DNA from 2 places in the Cryobacterium sp. TMS1-13-1 genome. Region 2 is predicted to be linked to the other one. Evidence: predicted binding sites of a transcription regulator. Region 2 holds the regulator's gene; the other holds the start of a gene.
The links. Region 2 encodes HrcA, which represses chaperone genes, less so after heat shock. Its sites were predicted from a motif close to TTNGCACTCGNNNNNNNCGAGTGCNAA; they were not measured.

Region 1 (15,670 bases), on a different contig from region 2:
CACGCGGCCGGCACCACCCCGACATCACACCACGCACCAAGGATGAGATGACTCTCTCTGCCCACACTCCCACCACCGAACCATCGACCGGACCGCCTGGCCTCCCCCCGGAGAACAAAACCCGGGTGAACAAGACGGTCTTCTTCGGTTCAGCCTCCGGCATCATTGCCATCGCCCTTTGGGCGATCCTCGCCCCCAGCAACGCGAGCGACGTCATTGCCGCCGTCGTCGGCTGGGTGTCGGTCAACCTCGGCTGGTATTACTTTCTGATCGTCACTGTCGTGCTGGTCTTCGTCATCGTCGTCGCGCTGTCCCGGGTCGGCAAGACCCGCCTCGGGCCAGACCACTCCAGGCCGCAGTTCAGCCTGTTCACCTGGACCGCCATGCTGTTCGCCGCCGGGATCGGCATCGACCTCATGTTCTTCTCGGTCTCCGAACCGGTCACCCAGTACCTCGCCCCGCCCACCGGTGACGGTAGCTCCGTTGAGGCCGCCCGCCAGGCCATGGTCTGGACCCTGTTCCACTACGGCCTCACCGGCTGGGCCCTCTACGCCCTCATGGGTCTGGCCCTCGGCTACTTCGCCTACCGGCAGAACCTGCCGCTGAGCATCCGTTCGGCGCTGTACCCGATCTTCGGCAAGAAGATCCACGGCCCGATCGGCGACGTGGTCGACATCGCCGCGATCCTCGGCACCATTTTCGGCATCGCCACGAGCCTCGGCATCGGCGTCGCCCAGCTCAACTACGGCCTCACTTTTATGTTCGGAACGCCGGAGACCCTGCTCGTGCAGGGCTCGCTCATCGCCCTGAGTGTGGTCATGGCCACGATCTCCGTCGTCTCCGGGGTCGAGAAGGGCATCCGTCGACTGTCCGAGCTGAACGTTCTGCTGAGCGTCGGCCTCATGCTGTTCATTCTGATTGCCGGCAACACGAGCTTTCTGCTCGACGCCATCGTCCTCAACATCGGTGACACCCTGAGCCGGTTCCCGGCCATGACTCTCGACACCTTCGCCTACGACCGCCCCGATGAATGGCTCAACTGGTGGACCCTGTTCTTCTGGGCCTGGTGGATCGCCTGGGCACCGTTCGTCGGGCTGTTCCTAGCCCGCATCAGCCGCGGCCGCACCATCCGCGAGTTCGTTGCCGGCACCATGATCGTGCCGTTCGCCTTCATCCTGATCTGGATCGCCGTGTTCGGCAACAGCGCGCTCGCCATCGTGATCGGCGGAGATGCCGGCTTCGGCGAGGTCGCCATGAATTCGCCGGAGCGAGCCTTTTACTCGCTGCTGGCCGAGTTCCCGTTCGCCCCGGCCACCGCCGCGATCGCGACCTTCACCGGACTGCTGTTCTATGTCACGAGCGCCGACTCCGGCGCCCTCGTCATGGCCAATTTCACCTCGCATCTCAAGGACTCCGAGTCCGACGGCCCGAAGTGGCTGCGCATCTTCTGGGCGGTGACCACCGGAGTGCTGACCATGGCAATGCTGCTGGTGGGCGGCATCCCGACCCTGCAAAATGCCACGATCATCATGGGGCTGCCCTTCTCCGCGGTGCTGCTGCTCGTCATGCTCGGGCTGTATCGGGCGCTTCGGTTGGAGCAATCGCTCACCGACAGTTACCGGGCCAGCCTGCCCGGCCTGTTGTCCGGCCGCAGCACCGACCCGGCCCGGGCGCGCAACTGGCGTCAGCGGCTGACCCGCGCCATGAGTTACCCTGGCCCACGCCAGGCCGAACGCTTCGTGTCGAGCGTGGCCCTGCCCGCCCTGCAGGAAGTGCGTGACGAGCTCGTGACGCAGGGTGCCGAGGTGACCCTCTCGCAGGGCGTGGTCGATGGCCTGCAGATTCCGCACCTCGACCTCAACGTGTCGATGGGCGACGAGCGCGGTTTCAAATACCAGATCTACCCCGTGCAATTCGACACTCCGACCTATGCGGTGCGTTCGGCGAGCGCCAGCGGCAAGTATTACCGCATGGAGGTTTTCTCCCTCGAGGGCAGCCACGGCTACGACCTCATGGGCTACAGCAAGGAGCAGGTCATCACTGACGTGCTCGATCATTACGAAACCCACCTCGACTTTCTGCACCTGAACCGGGCAGAGCCGGGAAACACCGCCCTCGCCGAGGACCAGGTGGCGAAAGACAATTGGGAAGCCGATTTCGAATCGGACGAGGTCAAGCAATGAACACACCGATCGATACCGCGCCGCCGGCCACGCTGTTCATCAGCGGCGCCTGGGTACCAGCGAGCGACGCCGGCACCCGCGAGATCCGCTGCCCGGCCGATCAGAGCCTGGTCGGCACGGTCAGTGAGGCGACCACAACGGATGTCCATGCTGCGATCCGCGCGGCCCGCACCGCCTTCGACAGCGGCCTGTGGAGCAGCGTTCCGGCGCCCGAGCGTGGTGATTTTCTGCTGCGCGTCGCCGCTGAACTGGGCGTGCGCCGGGCCGAATTCGCCCGCGCCGAAACGCTCGACACCGGCAAACGTCTGGTCGAGAGTGAAATCGATATGGACGACATCGCGAACTGCTTCGCCTACTTCGGCAAGATCGCCGGGCAGGACAGCGGACGCATCGTCGATGCCGGCGATGAAAACGTCGTCAGCCGCATCGTGCACGAGCCCGTCGGGGTCTGCGGCCTGATCGCGCCGTGGAACTACCCATTGCTGCAGGCCGCGTGGAAGATCGCCCCGGCCCTCGCCGCCGGTAACAGCTTCGTGCTCAAGCCGAGCGAGCTCACCCCGCACACCAGCATGCTCATGATGGTGCTGCTGGACGACCTCGGGCTGCCGGCCGGCGTCGCCAACCTCGTGCTCGGCGCCGGCGCTGTGGCCGGGGCCCCGCTCTCTAGCCACCCCGACGTCGACCTGGTCTCGTTCACCGGCGGTCTCGAGACCGGCCGGAAGATCGCAGCGGCCGCCGCCGGAACGGTCAAGAAGGTCGCCCTCGAACTCGGCGGCAAGAATCCCAACGTGATCTTCGCCGACGCCGACTTCGACGCCGCCGTGGACAACGCGCTGAACGGCGCGTTCGTGCACTCGGGGCAGGTCTGCTCGGCCGGCGCGCGCATCGTGGTGGAAGCATCCGTTGCCGAGAAGTTCGTCGACGAGCTCGTGCGCCGGGCCAACCAGATCCGTCTCGGCGGACCGTTTGACCCGGAAGCCGAAACTGGGCCGCTGATCAGCGCAGCGCACCGCGACAAGGTCACCGCCTACGTTGCGAAGGGCATCGCCGAGGGCGCCCGCCTGCGCTGCGGAGGAACCTGGGGCGCAGGCGACCTCGCGCAGGGCTTTTATTACACGCCGACCGTGCTCGACCAGGTTTCGAGCGGCATGTCCGTCGTGAACGACGAGGCTTTCGGCCCGGTCGTGACGATTGAAACCTTCGAGACCGAAGCCGAGGCCGTGCGTATCGCCAACGACACCGTCTACGGCCTGGCCGGAGCGGTCTGGACCCAGGACGCCGGCAAGGCCCAGCGCATGGCCAAGGCCTTGCGGCACGGAACCGTCTGGATCAATGACTTTCACCCCTACCTGCCGCAGGCGGAGTGGGGCGGCTACGGCCAGTCCGGCGTTGGTCGCGAGCTCGGCCCGATGGGCCTCGGCGAGTACCAGGAAACTAAGCACATTTACCAGAACACCGCACCGGCCGTCACCGGCTGGTTCGCCGCACGTTAGGACCACCGTTGACCGTACTGACCCAGACCGACTTCGACTACATCGTGATCGGTGGTGGTTCCGCCGGGGCCGCTGTCGCCGCCCGGCTGAGCGAGGATCCTGCCCTTGAGGTGGCCCTCGTGGAGGCCGGTCCCGACGACCGTGGCATCGACGTCATCCTCCAGCTCGACCGCTGGATGGAGCTGCTGGAGAGCGGCTACGACTGGGATTACCCGATCGAGCCGCAGGAGCACGGCAACTCGTTCATGCGCCACGCCCGTGCCAAGGTGCTCGGCGGCTGTTCCAGCCACAACTCCTGCATCGCGTTCTGGGCTCCGGCCGAAGACCTGAACGACTGGGCATTCAAGCACGGAGCCACCGGCTGGGAGGCTAAGAACATTTTCCCGCTGTTCCGGCGTCTGGAAACCAACGAGGACCCGGCCCCGCACCACGGCCAGGACGGCCCGGTGCACCTGATGAATGTGCCGGCCACCGATCCGTGCGGCGTTGCTCTCCTCGACGCCTGCGAGCAGTCCGGAATCCCGCGCACGACGTTCAACTCCGGCACGACCGTCGTGAACGGCGCGAACTTCTTCCAGATCAACCGGCAGGCGGACGGAACGCGCGCGTCGTCATCCGTTTCGTATATTCACCCGATTCGGGATCGTGCCAACTTCACTCTGCTCACCGGCATGCGCGCCCGCAAACTCACCTTCGACGAGAACAAGCGCTGCACCGGCGTGCAGGTCGTCGATGCTCCCGGCGGCAAGACTTACCAGCTCACCGCGCGCGCCGAGGTCATCCTCTCGGCCGGCGCCATCGATTCGCCCAAGCTGCTCATGCTTTCCGGCGTCGGTCCGGCCGCGCAGCTTGCCTCCTTCGGCATCGAGGTACTCGCGGACTCCCCCGGCGTCGGCGAGAACCTGCAGGACCACCCGGAGGGCGTGATTCAGTGGGAAGCGAAGCAGCCGATGCCCGAGACTTCCACCCAGTGGTGGGAAGCCGGCATCTTCACGACCACCGAGGAGGGCCTCGACCGCCCCGACCTCATGTTCCACTACGGTTCGGTGCCCTTCGACATGCACACCGCCCGTCAGGGTTACCCGACGACGGAGAACGGGTTCTGCCTGACGCCGAACGTCACTCAGGCACGCTCCCGCGGCACGGTCAAGCTGCGCTCGAGCGACTATCGCGACAAGCCCATGGTGGATCCGCGCTACTTCACCGACCCACACGACATGCGCGTCATGGTCGCCGGCATCCGCAAGGCCCGGGAAATCGTGGCCCAGCCGGCCATGGCCGAGTGGGCCGGCGAGGAACTGTATCCGGGCGCCGCTGTGCAAACGGATGCCGAAATCACCTCGTACATCGAAAAGACCCACAACACGGTCTACCACCCGGCCGGAACCCTGCGGATGGGCGCCGTCGACGATGTGCTCGCGCCGCTCGATCCCGAGCTGCGGGTCAAGGGAGTCACCGGCCTGCGCGTCGCCGACGCGTCGGTCATGCCGGTTCTCGTCACCGTAAACCCGAACATCACCACGATGATGATCGGTGAGCGCTGCGCCGACCTGGTGAAGGCGGCCCGCAGCATCCGCTGACCTGCGCCGAGGTGTGAGTCCGGGCCCGATTTTTGCGAATAATGCGGTCAGCCTCACACCTCGGCGGCGGAACATGAAAAAAGTGGGCGCCTCCCGAGGGAGACGCCCACTTTTGTGTGGTGCTAGCTGGCGGGGACTTAGAAGTCCATGCCACCCGAGGGGTCGCCGGCCGGAGCCGAGTTCTTCTCGGGCTTGTCGGCAACGACGGCCTCGGTGGTGAGGAACAGTCCGGCAATCGACGCGGCGTTGAGCAGCGCGGAGCGGGTGACCTTCACCGGGTCATTGATGCCGGCAGCGATCATGTCGACGTACTCGCCGGTGGCGGCGTTGAGGCCCCATCCGACGGGCAGGTTGCGCACCTTGTCGGCGACAACGCCGGGCTCCATACCCGCGTTGAGAGCGATCTGCTTGAGCGGAGCGTCGATGGCGACGCGCACGATGTTCGCGCCCGTTGCCTCGTCGCCGACGAGAGCGAGAACTGCTTCGCTCTCGAATGCGGTCTTGCCGGCCTGGATCAGTGCAACGCCACCACCGGCGACGATGCCCTCTTCGACGGCAGCCTTGGCGTTACGCACTGCATCTTCGATGCGGTGCTTGCGCTCCTTGAGCTCAACCTCCGTTGCAGCTCCGGCCTTGATGACAGCAACGCCGCCAGCAAGCTTGGCGAGGCGCTCCTGGAGCTTCTCGCGGTCGTAGTCGCTGTCGGTGTTCTCGATCTCGGCGCGGATCTGCGAAACGCGACCGGCGATGGCTTCGACGTCGCCGGCACCCTCTACGATCGTGGTCTCGTCCTTGGTGATGACGACCTTGCGGGCGTTACCAAGCAGGTCGAGCGTGACGTTCTCGAGCTTGAGGCCGACCTCTTCCGAGATGACCTGTCCGCCGGTGAGGATGGCGATGTCCTGCAGCTGAGCCTTGCGACGGTCTCCGAAGCCCGGAGCCTTGACGGCGACGGACTTGAAGATGCCACGGATCTTGTTCACAACGAGCGTGGCCAGGGCCTCGCCGTCGACGTCTTCCGCGATGATGAGGAGCTGCTTGCCGGTCTGGATGACCTTGTCCACGATGGGGAGCAGGTCCTTGATGTTGGAGACCTTGGAGTTGACGATCAGGATGTAGGGGTCTTCGAAGACCGCTTCCTGACGGTCGGGGTCGGTGACGAAGTACGCCGACAGGAAGCCCTTGTCGAAGCGCATGCCCTCGGTGAGCTCGAGTTCGGTGCCGAAGGTGTTCGACTCCTCAACGGTGACAACACCTTCCTTGCCGACCTTGTCGATGGCCTCGGCAATGATCGCGCCGATTTCGGTGTCGCCGGCAGAGATGGAAGCAGTGGCCGCGATCTCTTCCTTGGTTTCGATTTCCTTGGCGCTGGCGATGAGCTCGGCGATGACAGCTGCCGTGGCCTTCTCGATGCCACGCTTGAGGCTGATCGGGTCGGCGCCGGCTGCGACGTTGCGCAGGCCTTCGCGAACCAGAGCCTGGGCGAGGACGGTTGCGGTGGTCGTTCCGTCGCCGGCTACGTCATCCGTCTTCTTGGCGACCTCTTTGACGAGCTCGGCACCGATCTTCTCGTACGGGTCGTCGAGCTCGATCTCCTTGGCGATGGACACACCGTCGTTGGTGATCGTGGGGGCGCCCCACTTCTTCTCCAGAACGACGTTGCGGCCGCGCGGGCCGAGGGTGACCTTGACGGTGTCGGCGAGAATATTCAGGCCGCGCTCAAGCCCACGACGGGCCTCTTCATTGAATGCAATGATTTTTGCCATATGTGTAACTCGTCCCTCCCGGACGTTCCAAACGATGATGGGGTTAGCACTCAGATGACGAGAGTGCTAGATCGATTCTGGCACTCTGGGGTCGAGAGTGCAAGCGAGCATCCGGGGTGATGCCGGGCTATCTGCAGCTGTCAGGGAACGAGATCGGCCGAGCCGGTGCCGTTGGGCACCAACTGGAACCAGGTATTGCCCGGTGCCAGCCGAATTGTCACTCCGTTGGCGTCGATGAGGCGGATCGGCGACGTCTGGGCGTCCTTGCTCCAGGTGGCCGCGAGGGTCTTGCCGCCGGACGAGATTGACGCTTCACCGGAGGCGATCAATTCGGTCTTGGGGATACTGTCGGAGACGGTTACATCGACCCGCAACACGACCACGTTGGTGGCCTTGAGCTGGGCCCCCTCGGGGGTCAGGTCGGGCGCGCCATCCTGAGCACGCAGGTAGGCGGCCGCCTCGGCGTTCCAAGTCCAGCTGCGGGCGCTGGAGTTGGAGAATCTGGTGTTGATCACCGAAATCGGCGTACCGTCCGTGGCAGCGGATGCCGCGGCGAGGGTGGCCGCGTAGGCGTACTGCTGGGCGGGCGGGGCGACGGAGGCATTGCGGTTGACGAATTCCGACGCGGCGAGGATCACGTTGTGCGGGGCTGACGTAGCGGAGGACCGCGAGAACAAGCCGCTCGTGTCGTAGTCGAAGATGGCGCTGATCTGGCCGGTCGCATTCATCGCGTCGACGAATCGCTGCTGGCCGCCGGAGTAGGCGACCAGGCCGCCGAACGGCGCGATAATGTCGGGGTCCATCGGCCGAATCGACCGCACCGGTCCGAGCTGATCGGGAATGCTTGACTGCCAGACCGCGACATAGCGGGTGATGCCGCCCTCGACCAGTTCTTCGAACACGAGGTCGGTACGTTCAATGGCAACCTGCGGCCGGGCCGCAACGTGGTTGTCGATCTTGGCCGCCAGCGACGGGTGGGCCGACGAGCCGCCTTCGACGCTCAGCCCGGTTAGCGGTGCGATCTCGGTCGCCGCCGGGGCGACATAGTCAGAGGTCCAGGCCGTGCCGGTCGGTGTTGAGGATGGGGCCGGGGTGCTGCCGCTGCACGCGCTCAGGAGCAGTGCCGGCAGCACGAGGGCGAGCAGCCCCGCGGCCCGAAGCGGTCGAGCGGTGCGGGCCGTATTTTTCATAGTCACCGGTAAACACTAACGCCGCCCGTTGCAGCGGGCGGCGTTAGTGTGAAATGCGAGGCGGGTTAGGCCGGTCGAACCGATTCAGCCTGCGGGCCTTTCGCTCCGGCACCGACCTCGAAGACGACCTGCTGGCCTTCTTCAAGAACCTTGTACCCGCTCATATCGATGGCGGAGTAGTGGACGAAGACGTCTTGCCCTCCCCCATCGACAGTGATGAAGCCGAAACCCTTTTCAGCGTTGAACCACTTTACGGTTCCGTTCGCCATGTGTTACTCCTTGCTCAGTTTTCAACGGCAACGGCCCATTGGCTGTTCCGGGCCGTGCCGCAGAGATTGCGTTCATTCTGTGCGAGCAGCAAATCCCCGAGAGCAAGACGTCTGTTGCAAGTTTCCTTGGGCGAGCTTTCTTGATCCGGGCGGATATTGCCCGAACAAAATGTGTGACCAAAACGCACATTACTGAAATCGGAACAGAAGACTAGGGGCTTGACGAATCAAATCGTGGCCGCTAAGACCACGGCTTTCGCGTTTTGCTCAGTCAACCGGTGAAACATAGTCGTTGCCGACGACGACGGTCATACTGGCGCCGGAATCAACGAAATTGGTGGAGACCACGATCTGCGCTCCCGGAAGCGAGGCAGCGACGCCGCGGGCGGCGCCTTCCTGGCTCGCATCGGCGTAGTAGATCACCGTGGTCGCCTCAGTGTCCGTGCTGGCGTTCCCGGTGGTATTGACCACCCAGCCTGCAGCGGTGAGTGTGTCCCTGACGGATGCTGCGACGCCGTCGTTCGCGGACCCATTGAGCACGTTGATGGTCTGCGCCGGGTCGACGGTGGCAACGGCAGTGGGGACGGCGGTCGCTGTCGGCGTCGCGGTTGTGCTGCTTGCGGGCAGCCCGGGAATGTTGGAGAAGTCGAGGCGATTGTTGATTGCGAGGATGCCGACTGCACCGATGGCGATCAACAGCCCGGTGGCCCCCAGCGCCCACCAGAATCCGATCCAGCCGCGTCCTCTCTTGCCGGGGGCGCGGTGGGCTCCCACCCGGTCGAGGGCATGCGTGTGGGTGTCGAAACGGTCTTTCGCAAATTTTTGCGCCATGGTGGTGGAATCCTTGGTTGGCCGGCCGGGCCGGAATCGAGCTGCAGCGCAAGGCTCCGTGCTGGCCGAAAAGCGGGTGGGTGCCTAGTCGCGGGTGGGCAGCGAACGACTGGCGCGTGCCTCGGATCGGACGGAACGCATCCGCTGCAATCGTTTCACCAGCATGGGATCAAAGGCCAACGCCAACGGCGAGTCGACCAGTGCGCCCAATAATTGATAGTACCGGGCGGTCGACAGGCTGAAGGTGGCCCGGATGGCCTCCTCCTTGGCGCCGACGTGCCGCCACCATTGCCGTTCGAAGGCGAGCACGGCCTGGTCGCGTTCGCTCAACTGGGTTGTCGGGGCGTGCTCAGTCATTGCTGCATCCCTCCCCCGGTTGGCTGTCTGTCAGGCTCATCCTATTTGCGGGCGGCTGAATGTTGCCTCCGGCACGCCCTGCCGTGGTGGGACACGCCGTGTGGAATGCGCGCGGGGCCAAGCGAGTTTAGGCTTAGTAGACGCGGCCAGTGCCCGGTCGCCGGAACGAAGGGATCTGAACATGGACTACGCAATCAAGAAATCAGACAGCGAATGGCGCTCCGAATTGGGCGCGGAGAAGTTTGCGGTATTGCGCGAAGCCGGCACCGAACGCCCCGGCACCGGGGAGCTGCTCGACGAGGGTCGGGCCGGCCTCTACACCTGTGGTGCCTGCAACGCGGAGCTGTTTCAGAGTGGCACCAAGTTCGATTCCGACTGCGGCTGGCCGAGCTTTTACGAGTCGGTTCGGCCCGAAGCGGTCGAACTGCTCGAGGACCGCTCCATGGGAAGCGTGCGCACCGAGGTGCGCTGCGCGAAGTGTGGCTCGCACCTCGGCCACGTTTTTCCCGACGGTTTCGGCACTCCGACCGGGGACCGGTACTGCATGAATTCGCTGTCGCTCAATTTCACGCCCGCTGAGTAACGCGGTGGCAACGACGGAGGCGGTTGCCAGCACGGAAGTGGCAGGTTCGGCCGGAGCGAGTCCTGGTGTTCCCAGCCGGGATACGACCGGTTTCAGAACGGATACCGCGGCGGTCTTCAAAGCTGTCACTGACCGGCGCAGTTACTCCAAGGTGACGGCGCTCGCCCCCAGCCGGGCGGAGTTACTTCCGCTCGTGGCGGCGGCCGCGCGGGTGGCCGATCACGGCGCGTTGCGTCCGTGGCGGCTGCTCGAGCTGCGCGGCGACGCCCGCGACCGGCTCGGAGCGGCGTTTGTGGCGGCATCCGCTTGTGAAGGGCTCGAAGCGATCAAGCTGGCCGGCAAGCCGCTGCGCGCACCGCTGCTGATCGCGATCGTCGCGTCACGGCAGGTGAACTTCAAGGTGGCTGGCTGGGAACAGGATGCCGCGGCTGCGGGTGTCGCGCACCTTCTCACTCTGCTGCTCGAAAACGCCGGCTGGGGGGCGATGTGGCGCACCGGGCCGTTGGTGCGATCGGCGCCGGTGCGAGTGTTGCATGGCCTTGCCGACGGGGAAGAGCTGCTTGGCTGGCTCTACGTTGGGGGAATTCCCGAGGAGTCGAAACCGTGCGTGCGGCTGTCGATTGATCCGGAGGAGTTTTTGGGGGTGCTATAGCTCGGGGCCGTACGCTTCGTCCCCGGCCCACCTTGGAGCGCCTGCCCGTGATCTATCAGGGGCCCCTTTCCGGGCCCGGGCGGAAGGGACAGGACGTTCAAGGGCTGCGGTCAGGTGCGGGCGTGGCCGGGCCGGTGCCAGCGCACCGCGGCGATGACCACGGCGACGAGGGCGAGCGCGGTTCCGGCCAGAGTCGTCACGCCGAGCGGATGCCCCTGAGTGGGCGCGAGCAGATCCAGCGCAAGGGCGCAGAGCAGCTGGCCGGCGACGATGCACAGGCCGAGCATGAGCACGCCGGTGGTACGCACGACGAGCGCGGCGCCGGCGATGAAGATGCAGCCGATGAGCCCGCCGGTGTAGAGCCACGGGTTGCCCGGCAGATCGAGGGCGAAACCGACCAGCAGACCGTGCACGAGCGCCGCGAGTACGAGTGCGACGGATCCGGTGAGAAAGTTCAGAAAAGTTGCCGTGAGCGCACTCTGCGCGGTGACCCGCACCTGACCGTTCACGGCCTGCTGCCAGCCCTGGCCGATACCCGCCACGAGGGGTAGCACGAGCAGCCAGAGCGCGTCGCTGCCGCCCAATTCGCCGCTCACCGTGCAGGCTACGGCGACCAGGGCGAGCACCGCGCCAACGATTTTGGACGCGTGCAGCGGTCGGCGCCCACCCGGACCGATGCCAAACCGGTCCATGAGTACACCGCTCACGGTCTGACCGGCCACAACGGCGACGGTGAACAGGGCGATGCCGAGTGGCGCGGCGACAAGGCCCTGCGACAGTACGAACAGCGCGCCGGCCAGGCCGCCGAACAGGTGCCACCAGGACAGGGTTTTCGCTCGCACCGCGCGAGTGACGAGTTGCAGGCCGCGGCGCCCGCGGCGGAACACGACGAGGCCAAGGCTGAGAATGACCAGCCCGGAGCCGAAGGAGATGACGGCGGCAGTGAATCCGTCGCCGATTTGATGCCCGAGTTCGCCATTCACGCGCGATTGCACGGCATACATGGCCCCGATCAGCACCGAGAACACGAGCGCCAGCCAGATCGGCACAGCGGATGCTGCTGGCGCGGCTTTAGCATCCGTTCGGATCCGTGCGCTGTCCTCTATCACTTGGCAATACTACGAGATGGGTGCGTGCGGGTTCTGCCCGGTGCTGCCCAGTCGGGCTCCGATTCGCCCGGGGCCCACCTTAGGTCGCCGGGCCCATGATCTATCATGGGCCCAGTTTCCGGGCCCGGGCCCGGTCGAAAACAGCGCGCGGGGCGAGGCTTGGCGCGTCAGGCAGCGCGCACCTCGATTTCGCCGGGGGCTGCACCCTCGCTGCCGAAGACCAGGCGGCGGTTGGCGATCTTGTCGGTGAAGAAGCGATCGTGGCTGACCACCACGACGGCCCCGGGAAAGTGCACGAGGGCGCGTTCCATCACCTGGGTGCTCGACATGTCGAGGTGGTTGGTCGGCTCGTCGAGCAGCAGCACCGACGCTCCGGAGAGCAGGCATTGCGCCATGGCAACGCGGGCGCGCTGACCGCCCGAGAGAGCACCGATCTTCTGTTTGAGGTCGGCCTCGCTGAACTGGAACATGGTCAGAAAACGGTTGACCGACTTCTTGGTCGCGGTGAGGGCGAGGCTGCCGGGCATGGCGTTGACGGCATGACTGACGGTGTCGCTCTCGTCGAGTTCGGCGAGAATCTGGTTGTACGAGACAACGCCGGCGCCGCTGGCCCAGGCGACGTCACCGTGGTCGGCGCTCTCCTCGCCGGTGAGCACCCGCAGCAGGGTCGTCTTTCCGCTGCCGTTACTGCCGAGCACGACAATTCGGTTGCCGCGGCGCACCTCGAAACTGAGGTTTTCGAACAGCACCTTGTCGCCGAAGCTTTTGGCCAGGCCGTCGACCCGGCAGAGGACGTCCTTGACGTGCAGATTGCCGTAGATCTCGGTGATGATCTGGTCGACCGGGCGCGGTGTGCGCGACTTCTTGATGTGCGCCAGCTGGTTGCCGAGCTGACGACTCTCGGCCTTGGCGGCCTCCCGACGGTCGGCGATCCCCTCGGCTTCGAAGGCGAGCAGCTCGGATTCGTGCACGAACTGTGCCTCGAGGGTCTTGAGCCGAAACTGCTTCTGCACGATGTACTCGCCGAAGTTGCCGGGGTACTCGTGCAGGTGAAAGTTCTCGACCTCGATGATGCGGGTGACGACAGCGTCGAGAAACTTACGGTCGTGCGAGACGACGATGGCAGCACCCTTGAAGCTCTTAAACCAGGCTTCGAGCCACTCAACCCCGGCCACGTCGACGTAGTTGGTCGGCTCGTCGAGCAGCAGTACGTCGGGAGCTTCCAGCACGATCTTGGCCAGGGCAGCCCGGTTACGCCAGCCGCCGGAAAGCTCATCGATCGCGCAGACGCGGTGCGCCTCGTTGAATCCGAGGGTGGTCAGCGCGGTGTCGATGTGCCGCTTGTAGTCCCAGCCGTCCAGCCGATCCATCTCCTCGAACAGCTCGCCTTGCCGCCCGATCAGCCGGTCGAGTTCGGCGCTGGCCGAGGAATCGAGGGCGATCGCCGCATCAATCGCGGCGAGCTCGGCCTCGACTGCCTTCACGGCCACGAACAGTTCGTCGAGCACCTCGGTTATGGTCTGTGCACCGTTGAGTTCGGAGAACTGGGAGAAATAGCCGACCCGAATGCCATCTTCGAGGGTGACCTCGCCGGCATCTGGCGAGATTTGGTCGAGAATCAGCTTGAGAATGGTGGACTTGCCGGAGCCGTTCTTACCGATCAGACCGACCCGGTCGCCGGGTTCGAGGCGAAAGAACGCCTCGCGCAGAATCTGCGTGTTCTCAAAGCGGATGCTGACATCGTTCAGCCGGATCAGGCTCATGTGTTTTTCCTCCCGGGGTTTCTGCGGCGGGCATCCGCTCGAAAAACCCCAGCCATCAGTGTACGTGGCGGCCCTGTGGGACCCTGGCGGCACAGAAAAACCCCTACATCCCAGTCGGGAGTAGGGGGCGAGAGGGCCGGCCACGGGACTTGAACCCGTAACCCCCACTTTACAAGAGTGGTGCGCTACCAATTGCGCCAGGCCGGCATGAGACCAGGGCCTCGAAAGACCATCCTAAATGATTCCCGGGCCTTTGCCGCCATCGGCCAGGCGAAGCGGATGCAACGGCGCGAGCAGCAGCATCCGCTTAATAGCTACCCGGCGGGTGTCGGGGTGGGGGTCGGCGTCGAGGTCGAGTAGGTCTCGCCGAGTGCCTGCTGCACGAAGGAGGCGAATTCCTTGGGGTCATCGAGCGAGCCGGTGTAGGGCTTGCCGTTGACCAGAACGGTCGGGGTGCCGGTGATGGCCTTGATCGACGAGTTGGCGATCGGACCGTCGAGGGAGCGGTCGGTGGCGGCCTGAACCCAGGACTCGAAGGTTCCGTCATCGATGCAGGTGTTGATGCTGGAGAGCGCGGTGCGCACTCCGGAATCCTTGACCACGGCCTTGAGCTCATCGTTGCTGCGGCCGGGCTTGTTTTCCTCAGGCTGGTCAACGAACAGCGCCGAGTTGAAGTCGAAGAAGTCATCGGGCGAGTAGTTGGCGACGCAGGCGGCAGCGTTGGCCGCTCGCAGGGAGTATTTGGTGCCGGCGGACTTGCTCTTGAGAATCGACACCGGGTGAATTTCGATGGTGGCGGCACCGGAGTCGACCCACTCGGCGATCTGCTCGGTATTGGCTGCTTCGAAGTCCGCACAGAACGGGCAGAGGTAGTCAAGGTAGACGCGAATGTTGGCGACGGCGCCGGTGGGATCGGGTTCGGAGGGCCGAGCGGCGGCGTCGGGCTGCAGCGCCGGGGTGAGGGCCGTGATCATGCCTTCGCCGATGAGGACGCCATCGCTCGCCATGTTCCTGGGCCCGGGACCGGCCGGTTTGATCGAATTGACGATGATGACGGCAACGAGCACGACAATGGCGATGCCCGCGATGCCGATTCCGCCCTGCAGAAAGACCTTGTTGCGGCGGTCCTTCTTCTTCTGGCTGACGCGCAGCTGCTTGGCCTTGATGCGGGCCGCGTCACGGCGTCGGTTTTTTGAGGGACTGCTGTCGCTGGGTCCGCCAATAGTCATAAAGATCGCTTTCGAGAAGTGAGCGCGCACGTTGGCGCATCTTTCGAATAGTAGATCCCCTGACTGGGAATCGACCAAACGGGGCGGGCGGGCGAAAACCGGCAGCGGGGCATCCGTCGTGCGATAATAAAAAGGTCGTGTGCTTCGGCGTGCGGCGGACAAATCCTATTCACAACGGATCGTCCGGCACGTTCCTGCCGGTGAAGGAGTAATAATCATGGCTTCAGTGACCTTTGACAAGGCAACTCGGCTCTACCCTGGTTCCACCAGGCCCGCTGTTGACCAGCTCGACCTGCAGGTCGCCGATGGCGAGTTCCTGGTTCTGGTCGGCCCGTCCGGCTGCGGAAAGTCCACCTCGCTGCGGATGCTCGCCGGCCTCGAAGAGGTCAACGACGGCAACATCCTCATCGGTGACCGCAACGTGACGGATGTTCCGCCGAAGGACCGTGACATCGCCATGGTCTTTCAGAACTACGCGCTGTACCCGCACATGACCGTCGCCGAGAACATGGGCTTCGCGCTCAAGATCGCCGGCATCAACAAGGACGAGCGTGCCGCCCGCGTACTCGAGGCCGCCAAGCTGCTCGACCTGGAGCCCTACCTCAGCCGCAAGCCGAAAGCCCTCTCCGGTGGTCAGCGTCAGCGCGTTGCTATGGGACGCGCGA
Region 2 (9,248 bases):
CGCCAACCTCTACCTCGCCCTCGAGAACGACCTCACGATCATTCCGGTGCTCAACAAGATCGATCTGCCGGCCGCCGATCCGGAGAAGTACGCCCGCGAACTCGCGAGCCTCATCGGCGGACGCCCCGAAGACGTGCTGCGTGTCTCCGGCAAGACCGGCGCCGGTGTTGAAGAGCTGCTGAACCTCGCCACGACGATGATTCCGGCGCCGAAGGGTAACCCGGATGCCGCCGCTCGCGCCATGATTTTCGACTCGGTCTACGACAGCTACCGCGGCGTCGTCACCTACGTGCGCATGATCGACGGCCACCTCAAGGCCCACGAAAAAATTCAGATGATGTCGACCAAGGCGACCCACGAGATCCTCGAGATCGGCGTCATCTCGCCCGAACCCGTGGAGAGCAAGGGCCTCAAGGTCGGCGAGGTCGGCTACCTGATCACCGGTGTGAAAGACGTGCGCCAGTCCAAGGTCGGCGACACCATCACGACCGCTGTGCGCCCGGCTACCGACGCGCTGCCCGGCTACGACGAACCGCAGCCCATGGTGTTCTCCGGCCTGTACCCGATCGACGGCAGCGATTATCCGGCGCTGCGCGAAGCACTGGACAAACTCAAGTTGTCTGACGCCAGCCTCGGCTACGAGCCGGAGACATCCGTCGCCCTCGGTTTCGGATTTCGCTGCGGGTTTCTCGGCCTGCTGCACCTCGAGATCATCACCGAACGCCTCGAACGTGAATTCAACATCGACCTCATCACCACGGCGCCGAGCGTGCCCTACGAGGTCACCACCGACGACAAGCGCACCATCACGGTGACCAACCCGAGCGAGTACCCCACCGGTAAAATCGCCAAGGTGCTCGAACCCATGGTCAAGGCCGCGATTCTCGCGCCGAAAGACTACGTCGGCGTCATTATGGAGCTCTGTCAGAGCCGCCGTGGCACCCTGCTCGGTATGGAATACCTCGGCGAAGACCGGGTCGAGATTCGCTACTCGATGCCGCTCGGTGAGATCGTGTTCGACTTCTTCGACATGCTCAAGGGCCGCACCGCCGGCTACGCCTCGCTCGACTACGAACCCTCCGGCGAGCAGGAGGCCGACCTGGTCAAGGTCGACATTCTGCTGCAGGGCGAACAGGTCGACGCGTTTTCTGCCATCGTGCATCGGGACAAGGCCTACGCCTACGGCGCGCTGATGACCGGGCGCCTGCGCAAGCTGATTCCGCGCCAGCAGTTCGAGGTGCCCATTCAGGCCGCGATCGGCGCGCACATCATCGCCCGCGAAAGTATCTCGGCGATGCGTAAAGACGTGCTGGCCAAATGCTACGGCGGTGACATCTCGCGCAAGCGTAAGCTGCTGGAGAAGCAGAAAGAGGGCAAGAAACGCATGAAGATGGTCGGCCGGGTCGAAGTGCCGCAGGAAGCCTTCATCGCCGCGCTCAGCGGCGACATCGAGACCAAAGACAAGAAGTAAAGCGGATGCGCAGGGCCACCTTCACCGACGCCGCCGTCAGCTACGCTGCCATCGGCGGTACGCTGGCGCCCGACCTGATGAGCTATCCGCCCAAGGGCTACCGGCCGATGGAGCAGAGCGTCAGGCTCGGCAGTTCGCCGGAACGCTTTGAAGCCGCGACGAAGTTGCTGATGACGTGGGGAATCCAGCGCGGCAGCGGCATGGAGGTGACCGACCTCGAAAACGGAACCGGCGTGCAGTACACGCCGGTGACTTTTCAACCCGACGGCACGCCGGCGGGTGGGCAGCAGCATCCGGTCAATGAAGCGACCTTCGCTGAGGATGGCACCCCGTATATTGCGAACGGTATGACGGCCACACTCCAGATGCGGGTTGGACCGATCCACGTGACCGCGCCGGTGCGGGTCGTCTACGTGATCGACGAGGCCGCCCGCATCGGGTTCGCCTACGGTACCCTGGCCGGTCACCCGGAGAGTGGTGAGGAATCGTTCATCGTCGAGCACCGTGAGGACGACTCGGTTTGGTTGACGATCCGCTCCTTTTCGCGGCCGAGCACCTGGTATTACCGACTGGCCTGGCCGGTGCTGCGCTTTCAGCAGGCCAAATTCACCAAGTTGTATCTGCGGGCTTTGCACCCCGCGGGTGCGATCAAATAGAACGTACTGGAGCACCACCCATGGCCGGACCCCACCCCATCGGCGACCCGGCACCCGACGACGGCCTTCTGCCGGCCTCGGCAGCCGTCAACGCCGCTGAACGCGATTTCGGCGTCTACCTGCACGTGCCGTTCTGCCGGGTGCGCTGCGGCTACTGCGATTTCAACACCTATACCGCGACCGAACTGCGCGGCGTCAAGCAGAGCGACTACGCCAGCCAAGCCGTGCTCGAGGTTGAGGCCGCCAGCCGCATCCTCACCGCATCGGGCGTGCCCGAACGCCCGGTGGCAACGGTGTTCTTCGGGGGAGGCACTCCCACGCTGCTGCCGGTCACCGACCTTGCGAAAATGCTCGGCGCCGTGCGCGACCAGTGGGGCTTGACCGACGACGCCGAAGTGACCACCGAGGCGAACCCCGACTCGGTCGATGCCGCCTACCTCGGCGCCCTCGCCGAGGCCGGCTTCACCCGGGTGTCCTTCGGCATGCAGTCCGCGGTGCCGCACGTGCTGGCGACCCTGGAACGCACCCACGACCCGGAGCGGGTGCCCCTCGTGGTGGACTGGGCCCGCGCCGCCGGCCTCGACGTGAGCCTCGACCTCATCTACGGCACGCCGGGAGAGTCGCTCGCCGACTGGCGCACCAGCCTCGAACAGGCGCTCAGCCTGCACCCAGACCACCTCAGCGCCTATTCGCTCATCGTCGAAGACGGCACCAAACTCGCGCGGCAGATTCGCCGCGGCGAGATCGCCCCGACCGACGACGACCAACAGGCCGACTTCTACGAACTCGCCGACGAACTGCTCGCCGCCGCCGGCTATGACTGGTACGAGGTTAGCAACTGGGCTACGAGCGACGTGCACCGCTCCCGCCACAACCTCGCCTACTGGACCGGCCAGGACTGGTGGGGCATCGGCCCCGGCGCCCACAGCCACATCGGCGGGGTGCGCTGGTGGAACGTCAAACATCCCGCAGCCTATTCAGAGCGGATGCTCGGCGGCCTGTCCCCGGCAGCCGGTCGCGAAACGCTCGACGCGCCCACCCGCGAACTCGAGGGCATCCTGTTGCAGAGCCGCATCCGCACCGGTATCCCGGTCGCATCGCTGTCAGCGGACGGACGCCGAGAGGTGGCCGGCCTGATCGCGGACGAGCTCGTCAACGCCAAAGCTGCCCTCGCCGGGACCATTGAACTGACCCTGCGCGGACGGCTTCTGGCCGACGCCGTGGTGCGGCGGCTGAGCGACTAAGAGCGTGCGCTAGCTGAAAAATCTGATGGTCAGCGGGTAGGAATACCCCTGGCCGCGGTTGGCCGCGAGTGCGGCGAGGATCGAGAAGATGATGCCGAGCACCCAGGCCACCGGCACAATCAGGTAGCCGATCAGGATCGCCGTCAACGCGGTGCCCACCACATAGACGATCATCAGGGTGATCTGAAAGTTCAAAGCCGTCGCACTGTGGGCACGAACGAACGGCCCACGATCGCGCAGCACGAGATAGCCGATGAGTGCGGGAACAAAGGCGAAGAGGATGCCGCCGACGTGAATCAGGGTCGCCCACATCTTCTCGTCGGCCGGACTCATCGGCGTCGGCGGGACGCTCTGCGCGTACGGGTTTTGCGGCGGGGTGGATTCATACGGATTTGTGCGTGAATCGTTCTCGGACATGCGGTCTCCTGTTCGAGCGTGGTCGGTCTGGACGCGGTGGATCTGGCGATGGGTTGCCGACGACATCCAGGGAAGAACCATTGCGTGCAATAGCACTGTGTGGGGTCGGACAAGCCAAGCCAGACCCCTCCAGACTAACCGTCCGAGATGCGTATTGGACCGGGCCGCGCGCTACTTGATCAGGCGAATCGCGACCGGATACCGGTAGTTCTGGCCGTCCTTGGCCTTCAGAAACCCAATGATCGAAAAGATGACTCCGGCCACCCAGAGCAGCCAGGTCAGGCCGATGAGCAGGCCGCCGATTCCGAAGGTGACGATCGCCAGGATGAACGAGACGACATTTATTGCGACGTATCCGATCACGAGGGTGATCTGAAAGTTAAGCGCCTCCTTCGCCTCGGTATTGGTGAGGCGGCCGCGGTCCTTGAAGACCAGCCAAATGATCAGCGACGGAAGAAAGCTCAGGATGCCGCCGAGGTGCGCAAACGAGGCCCATTGCCGGTCGTCGGCCTCCGAGAGTGGGGCTGCGGCTGTAGGGGGGCCGTATGGGCTGCCCGTACCGGGCTGCTGGCCATACGGCGGCTGCCCAGCATTAGGGTCACGGTAGTTGGAATCACCGGGAGGTTGTGCCTGTGGATCGCTCATGATCGTGCCTTTCACTGAACTCCGGAAGGAGCGTATAGCGGTAATTAAACGCTCGGTTCGCGATACTGGCAATGGGTGCGCTCAGCCGGAACACGGCCGGTCGCGATAGTATTGGCAGTCAGTGGATGCGAGTGCCAACGACGTGCCGGCAAACCTGCGTTCCGGCGTGCTCGAGGCGCGCCGACCCGGGGCATCCGCTCAATTGAAGCTGGACCGGAAAAAGAGGAAGGCGGGCGAAATGGTTTCCGACCGTGGGCTCGATGTGCTGCGCGTCATCGTGCAGGACTACGTCGCGTCCCGCGAACCCGTCGGCTCCAAATCCATCGTCGACCGGCATTCCTTCGGTGTTTCCGCCGCGACCATTCGCAACGACATGGCCCTGCTCGAAGAAGAAGAGCTGATCGCGGCGCCGCACACCTCCTCGGGGCGTATCCCGACCGATAAGGGCTATCGGGTCTTCGTCGACCATCTGGCCGACCTGCGTCCGCTGACCCCGGCCCAGCGTCAGGCCATTGAAACTTTCCTGGGTCACTCTGCCGACCTCGACGAGGTCCTCGTGCGCAGCGTGCGTTTGCTCTCGCAGCTCACCCACCAGGTCGCGCTCGTGCAATACCCCTCGCTGTCCCGCGCCAGGGTTCGGCACATCGAGTTCGTGCCGCTGACCGAGACGCGCATCCTGTCGGTGCTGATCACCGATTCTGGCGGGGTCGAGCAGCGGGTCATCGACCTGCCGCGGGCATTCGACGAACAGACGCTCGGCGAACTGCGCGCCCGACTCAATGTCACGGTCGTTGGACTGGGCATGGCCGAGGCGAGCGTCGCCCTCGCCGCGAGCGTCTGGCCGGGATCGCCGGCGCTGCAGCCGATCGTCGACCTGATCACGCGAACCGTCGCCGACCAGGTCGGAGCCAACCGTCAGGAGAAGCTCGTCATGGCCGGGGCCGCAAACCTGGTGCGCACCGAAGACGACTTCTCCGGCAGCATCTATCCGGTACTCGAAGCTATCGAAGAACAGGTCGTGCTGCTGCGGCTGTTCGGCGAGATGGAGACCGACCAGCACGGCGTTTCGGTGAGTATTGGCCGGGAGAATGCGGCCTTCGGCCTGCCGGAAGCGAGCGTGCTGACCAGCGGCTATACCGCAGGCGGCAACCTGGCCCGGCTGGGCGTGCTCGGGCCGACCCGCATGGACTATTCCAACAATATGGCGGCCGTACGCGCCGTCGCCCGGTACCTCTCCCGCCTGCTCGGCGAGACCTGAACTTTGTGCCATTTAGACTCTGTGCCATTTAGGCTCTGTGCCATTTCGAACAACCATCATCAAAAAATCAAGGAGAGCCACCTTTGGCTGACCATTACGAAGCGCTTGGCGTTGACCGCGACGCGACCACCGACCAAATCAAGAAGGCCTACCGTCGCCTCGCCCGCGAGCTGCACCCCGACGTGAACCCCGGCGCCGAAGCATCCGAACGGTTCAAGAGCATCACGCACGCCTATGACGTGCTGAGCGACGCCAAGCAGCGCCAAAAGTACGACCAGGGCGGCGGCCAGAACGGCGGCTTCGACGGGCAGAACTTCGGCAACTTCGGCGACATCTTCGAGACCTTCTTCGGCGGCGGCGGCGGCAGCAGCCGTGGTCCGCGCTCGCGCCGCGAACGCGGCCAGGACGCCCTGATTCGAGTCGACCTCGACCTCGACGAGGTCATCTTCGGCACGCACCGCGACCTGGAGGTCGACACGGCGATCGTCTGTGAGACCTGCAAGGGCTCCTGTTGTGCGCCCGGCACCTCGCCGATCACCTGCGACATCTGCCACGGCACGGGCAGCATCCAGCGCGCCGTGCGCTCCCTGCTCGGGAACGTGATGACGTCAAGCCCGTGCGGTTCCTGCCGCGGTTACGGCACCATCATCGCCACCCCGTGCATGACCTGCTCCGGTCAGGGCCGCATTCGCGCCCGCCGCACCGTTCCGGTCGACATTCCGGCCGGCGTCGACACCGGCCTGCGCCTGCAGATGCCCGGCAGCGGCGAAGCCGGCCCGGCTGCCGGTCCCAATGGTGACCTGTACCTCGAGATGAAGGTGCGCCATCACGACGTGTTCAGCCGTGACGGCGACGACCTGATGTGCTCGCTCGACGTGCCGATGACCAGTGCGATTCTCGGCACCACCGTCACCGTCAAGGCTCTTGACGGTGACATCGAGGTGGAGATTCGCCCCGGATCGCAGAGCTCAGAGGTACTCACGATCAAGGATCGCGGCATCACTAAGCTGCGCGGCAGTGGCCGCGGCGACCTCAAGGTCGGCATCCACGTGCTCACTCCGACCAAGCTCGACCACAAGGAACGCGACCTGATCGAACAGTTCGCAGCCCGCTACGCGGCTCCGGCACCGACCCTGAGCCAGTACCAGCAGGGCTTGTTCGCGAAGCTGCGCGACCGGTTCCTCGGCTGACGTGGCACATTTCTACCTGCAGGAAACGCTCCGGGCGGCGCAGTGCCGCCCGGGGCAGGTGGTCACCGTGGACGGCGCCGAGGCGCGGCACGCGGTCACGGTGAGCCGGGTGCGCCCCGGGGACCGGCTCCGCCTGGGTAATGGGGCCGGGTTGCTGCTGGAGGGAGCCGTGCTGACGGCGGACGCTCTGCAGTTGACCCTCCTCGTCGATGACGCGAGCGAGACGGCGGCGGCGACGCCGCGCATCCGCTTGGTGCAGGCCCTCGCCAAGGGTGACCGGGACGAACTGGCCGTTCAGGCCGCCACCGAACTCGGCGTCGACGGCGTCATCCCGTGGTCCGCAGCCCGCTCCATCACCAAGTGGGACGGCGCGAAGATCGCCAAAGGCCACGAACGCTGGAGCAGCATCGTGCGTGAGGCCAGCAAACAGTCGATCCGAGCTTGGCTGCCCGATGTCGCCCAGCTGACCAGCACCAAGCAGCTGGCCGTTTTGGCCGCCACGACACGGATGCTGCTGCTCGACCCGACCGCGACCGGTCGCCTCACCGAGGTGGCCGTCCCCACCGACGACCGCGACATTCTGCTCGTCGTCGGCCCCGAGGGCGGAATAACGCCGGCCGAACTGCTCCTGCTCGAGCAGGCCGGCGCGAGCCAGGTACGCCTCGGCGACACCGTGCTGCGCACATCGACCGCGGGGCCAGCCGCCCTCGCAATCCTCAATGCGACTTTGGGTCGCTGGTAGAGCGTGCCGCTGGTAGTGCGTGCCGCTGATAGCGCCGCTTAAGATAGAGGTATGTCTTCTTCCGTCGCCCAACCGACCATTTTCAGCCGCATCATCGCGCGTGAGATTCCGGCGACGATCGTGGCCGAAACCGAGCACATCATCGCCTTCCTCGACATTGCACCCAAAGCCCCGGTGCACGTTGTTGTCACCACGAAAGACCCTCAGTATCAGAACGTGGTCGAGCTCGCCGCCGGCAATCCCACCCTGCTCGCCGAACTCGTCGCCGTGGCCGAGCAGATCGCGGCCGAACGCACCAACGGACAGTTCCGTCTGGTGTTCAACACCGGGGCGGCCGCCGGCCAGACGGTCTTCCACGTGCACGCGCACGTGCTCGGCAGCCCCGAAGCGTCTGATCACCTAGGGGAGGACTCGCTTGGCGCCCTCTGATCCTTTTAAAGCTGACTCCAACAGGGAGCTGCGCTTCACCGTTGACGGCGTCGCCATGGTGCGCCTGCTCGGTCCCGAAGACCGCTACCTGAACACCATCGAGGCCGCCTACCCGAAGGTCGACGTGCACGTGCGCGGCAACGACGTGACGCTCGGCGGCTCGGCCGACGACGTCGAGGCCGTGCGTCGCCTGATCGAGGAGCTGCAGTTGGCCCTGCGCACCGGCCACGACCTCGGCCAGACCGAAGTGGCCACCGCGGCACGGATGCTGGCCGCCGACAGTTCCGTGAGCCCCTCCGCTCAGCTCGGCGCCCCAATTCTGACCGCCCGTGGCAAGAGTATTCGGGCCAAATCGATCGGCCAGAAAGAATACATCGATGCGATCGACGACAACACGATCGTGTTCGGCATCGGACCGGCCGGAACCGGCAAGACCTACCTCGCCATGGCGAAGGCGGTGCGAGCCCTGCAGAACAAAGAGGTCGAGCGCATCATCCTGACCCGCCCGGCCGTAGAGGCCGGCGAACGGCTCGGCTTTCTGCCCGGCACGCTCACCGACAAGATCGATCCCTACCTGCGGCCGCTCTACGACGCGCTCGGCGAAATGCTCGACCCCGAACTGATCCCCAAACTGCTCGCGGCCGGCACGATCGAGGTCGCGCCGCTCGCCTACATGCGCGGTCGCACCCTGAACGCAAGCTTCGTCGTGCTCGACGAAGCCCAGAACACGACGCCCGAGCAGATGAAGATGTTCCTGACCCGCCTTGGCTTCGGCTCCAAGATGGTTATCACCGGCGATGTCACCCAGATCGACCTGCCGGCCGGCAGCAGCGGCTTGAAATTGGTGACCCGCGTCCTTGACGGTATCGACGACATCCACTTTTCGTATTTGACCAGTGCCGATGTCGTGCGGCACTCGCTCGTCGGGCGCATCGTCGATGCCTACACCGAGTACGACGCGCAGAAGCAGGCCCTCCGTCAGGAGAGCGCCGAAGCGCGCGCATTTGCTACTCAAGGCCCCCAGCGCAGTTCCAATGCGCCCGGCCGCAACCCGAAACGGAGTGCCAGTTGAGCATCGAAATCAACAACGAGTCGACCATCCCGGTCGATGAGGCCGCCATTCAGCGCCTCGCTGCCTTCGCGCTCGACACCATGCACGTGCACGCCGACGCCGAACTCGCCATTGTGCTGGTCGA

Region 1: a site for HrcA is predicted at 7,066-7,092, ahead of groL (chaperonin GroEL). Genes of this name have one in related genera too.

Annotation. Positions count from the first base shown of each region.
Region 1 is NZ_SOGX01000018.1:178,201-193,870, forward strand. Features, by position in the region: gene betT (choline BCCT transporter BetT) at 48-2,183, shown strand; gene E3T31_RS15875 (aldehyde dehydrogenase family protein) at 2,180-3,676, shown strand; gene E3T31_RS15880 (GMC family oxidoreductase) at 3,685-5,256, shown strand; gene groL (chaperonin GroEL) at 5,394-7,022, opposite strand; gene E3T31_RS15890 (DUF3048 domain-containing protein) at 7,163-8,212, opposite strand; gene E3T31_RS15895 (cold-shock protein) at 8,278-8,481, opposite strand; gene E3T31_RS15900 (LytR C-terminal domain-containing protein) at 8,749-9,312, opposite strand; gene E3T31_RS15905 (DUF3263 domain-containing protein) at 9,397-9,669, opposite strand; gene msrB (peptide-methionine (R)-S-oxide reductase MsrB) at 9,851-10,252, shown strand; gene E3T31_RS15915 (nitroreductase family protein) at 10,257-10,904, shown strand; gene E3T31_RS15920 (DMT family transporter) at 11,015-12,013, opposite strand; gene E3T31_RS15925 (ABC-F family ATP-binding cassette domain-containing protein) at 12,181-13,776, opposite strand; tRNA gene E3T31_RS15930 (tRNA-Thr) at 13,911-13,983, opposite strand; gene E3T31_RS15935 (thioredoxin domain-containing protein) at 14,091-15,005, opposite strand; gene E3T31_RS15940 (ABC transporter ATP-binding protein) at 15,223-15,670, shown strand, end outside.
Region 2 is NZ_SOGX01000010.1:741,010-750,257, reverse strand. Features, by position in the region: gene lepA (translation elongation factor 4) at 1-1,471, shown strand, start outside; gene E3T31_RS12860 (DUF1990 family protein) at 1,477-2,127, shown strand; gene hemW (radical SAM family heme chaperone HemW) at 2,148-3,371, shown strand; gene E3T31_RS12850 (DUF4870 domain-containing protein) at 3,381-3,788, opposite strand; gene E3T31_RS12845 (DUF4870 domain-containing protein) at 3,960-4,433, opposite strand; gene hrcA (heat-inducible transcriptional repressor HrcA) at 4,672-5,691, shown strand; gene dnaJ (molecular chaperone DnaJ) at 5,775-6,881, shown strand; gene E3T31_RS12830 (16S rRNA (uracil(1498)-N(3))-methyltransferase) at 6,883-7,623, shown strand; gene E3T31_RS12825 (HIT domain-containing protein) at 7,675-8,052, shown strand; gene E3T31_RS12820 (PhoH family protein) at 8,108-9,124, shown strand; gene ybeY (rRNA maturation RNase YbeY) at 9,121-9,248, shown strand, end outside.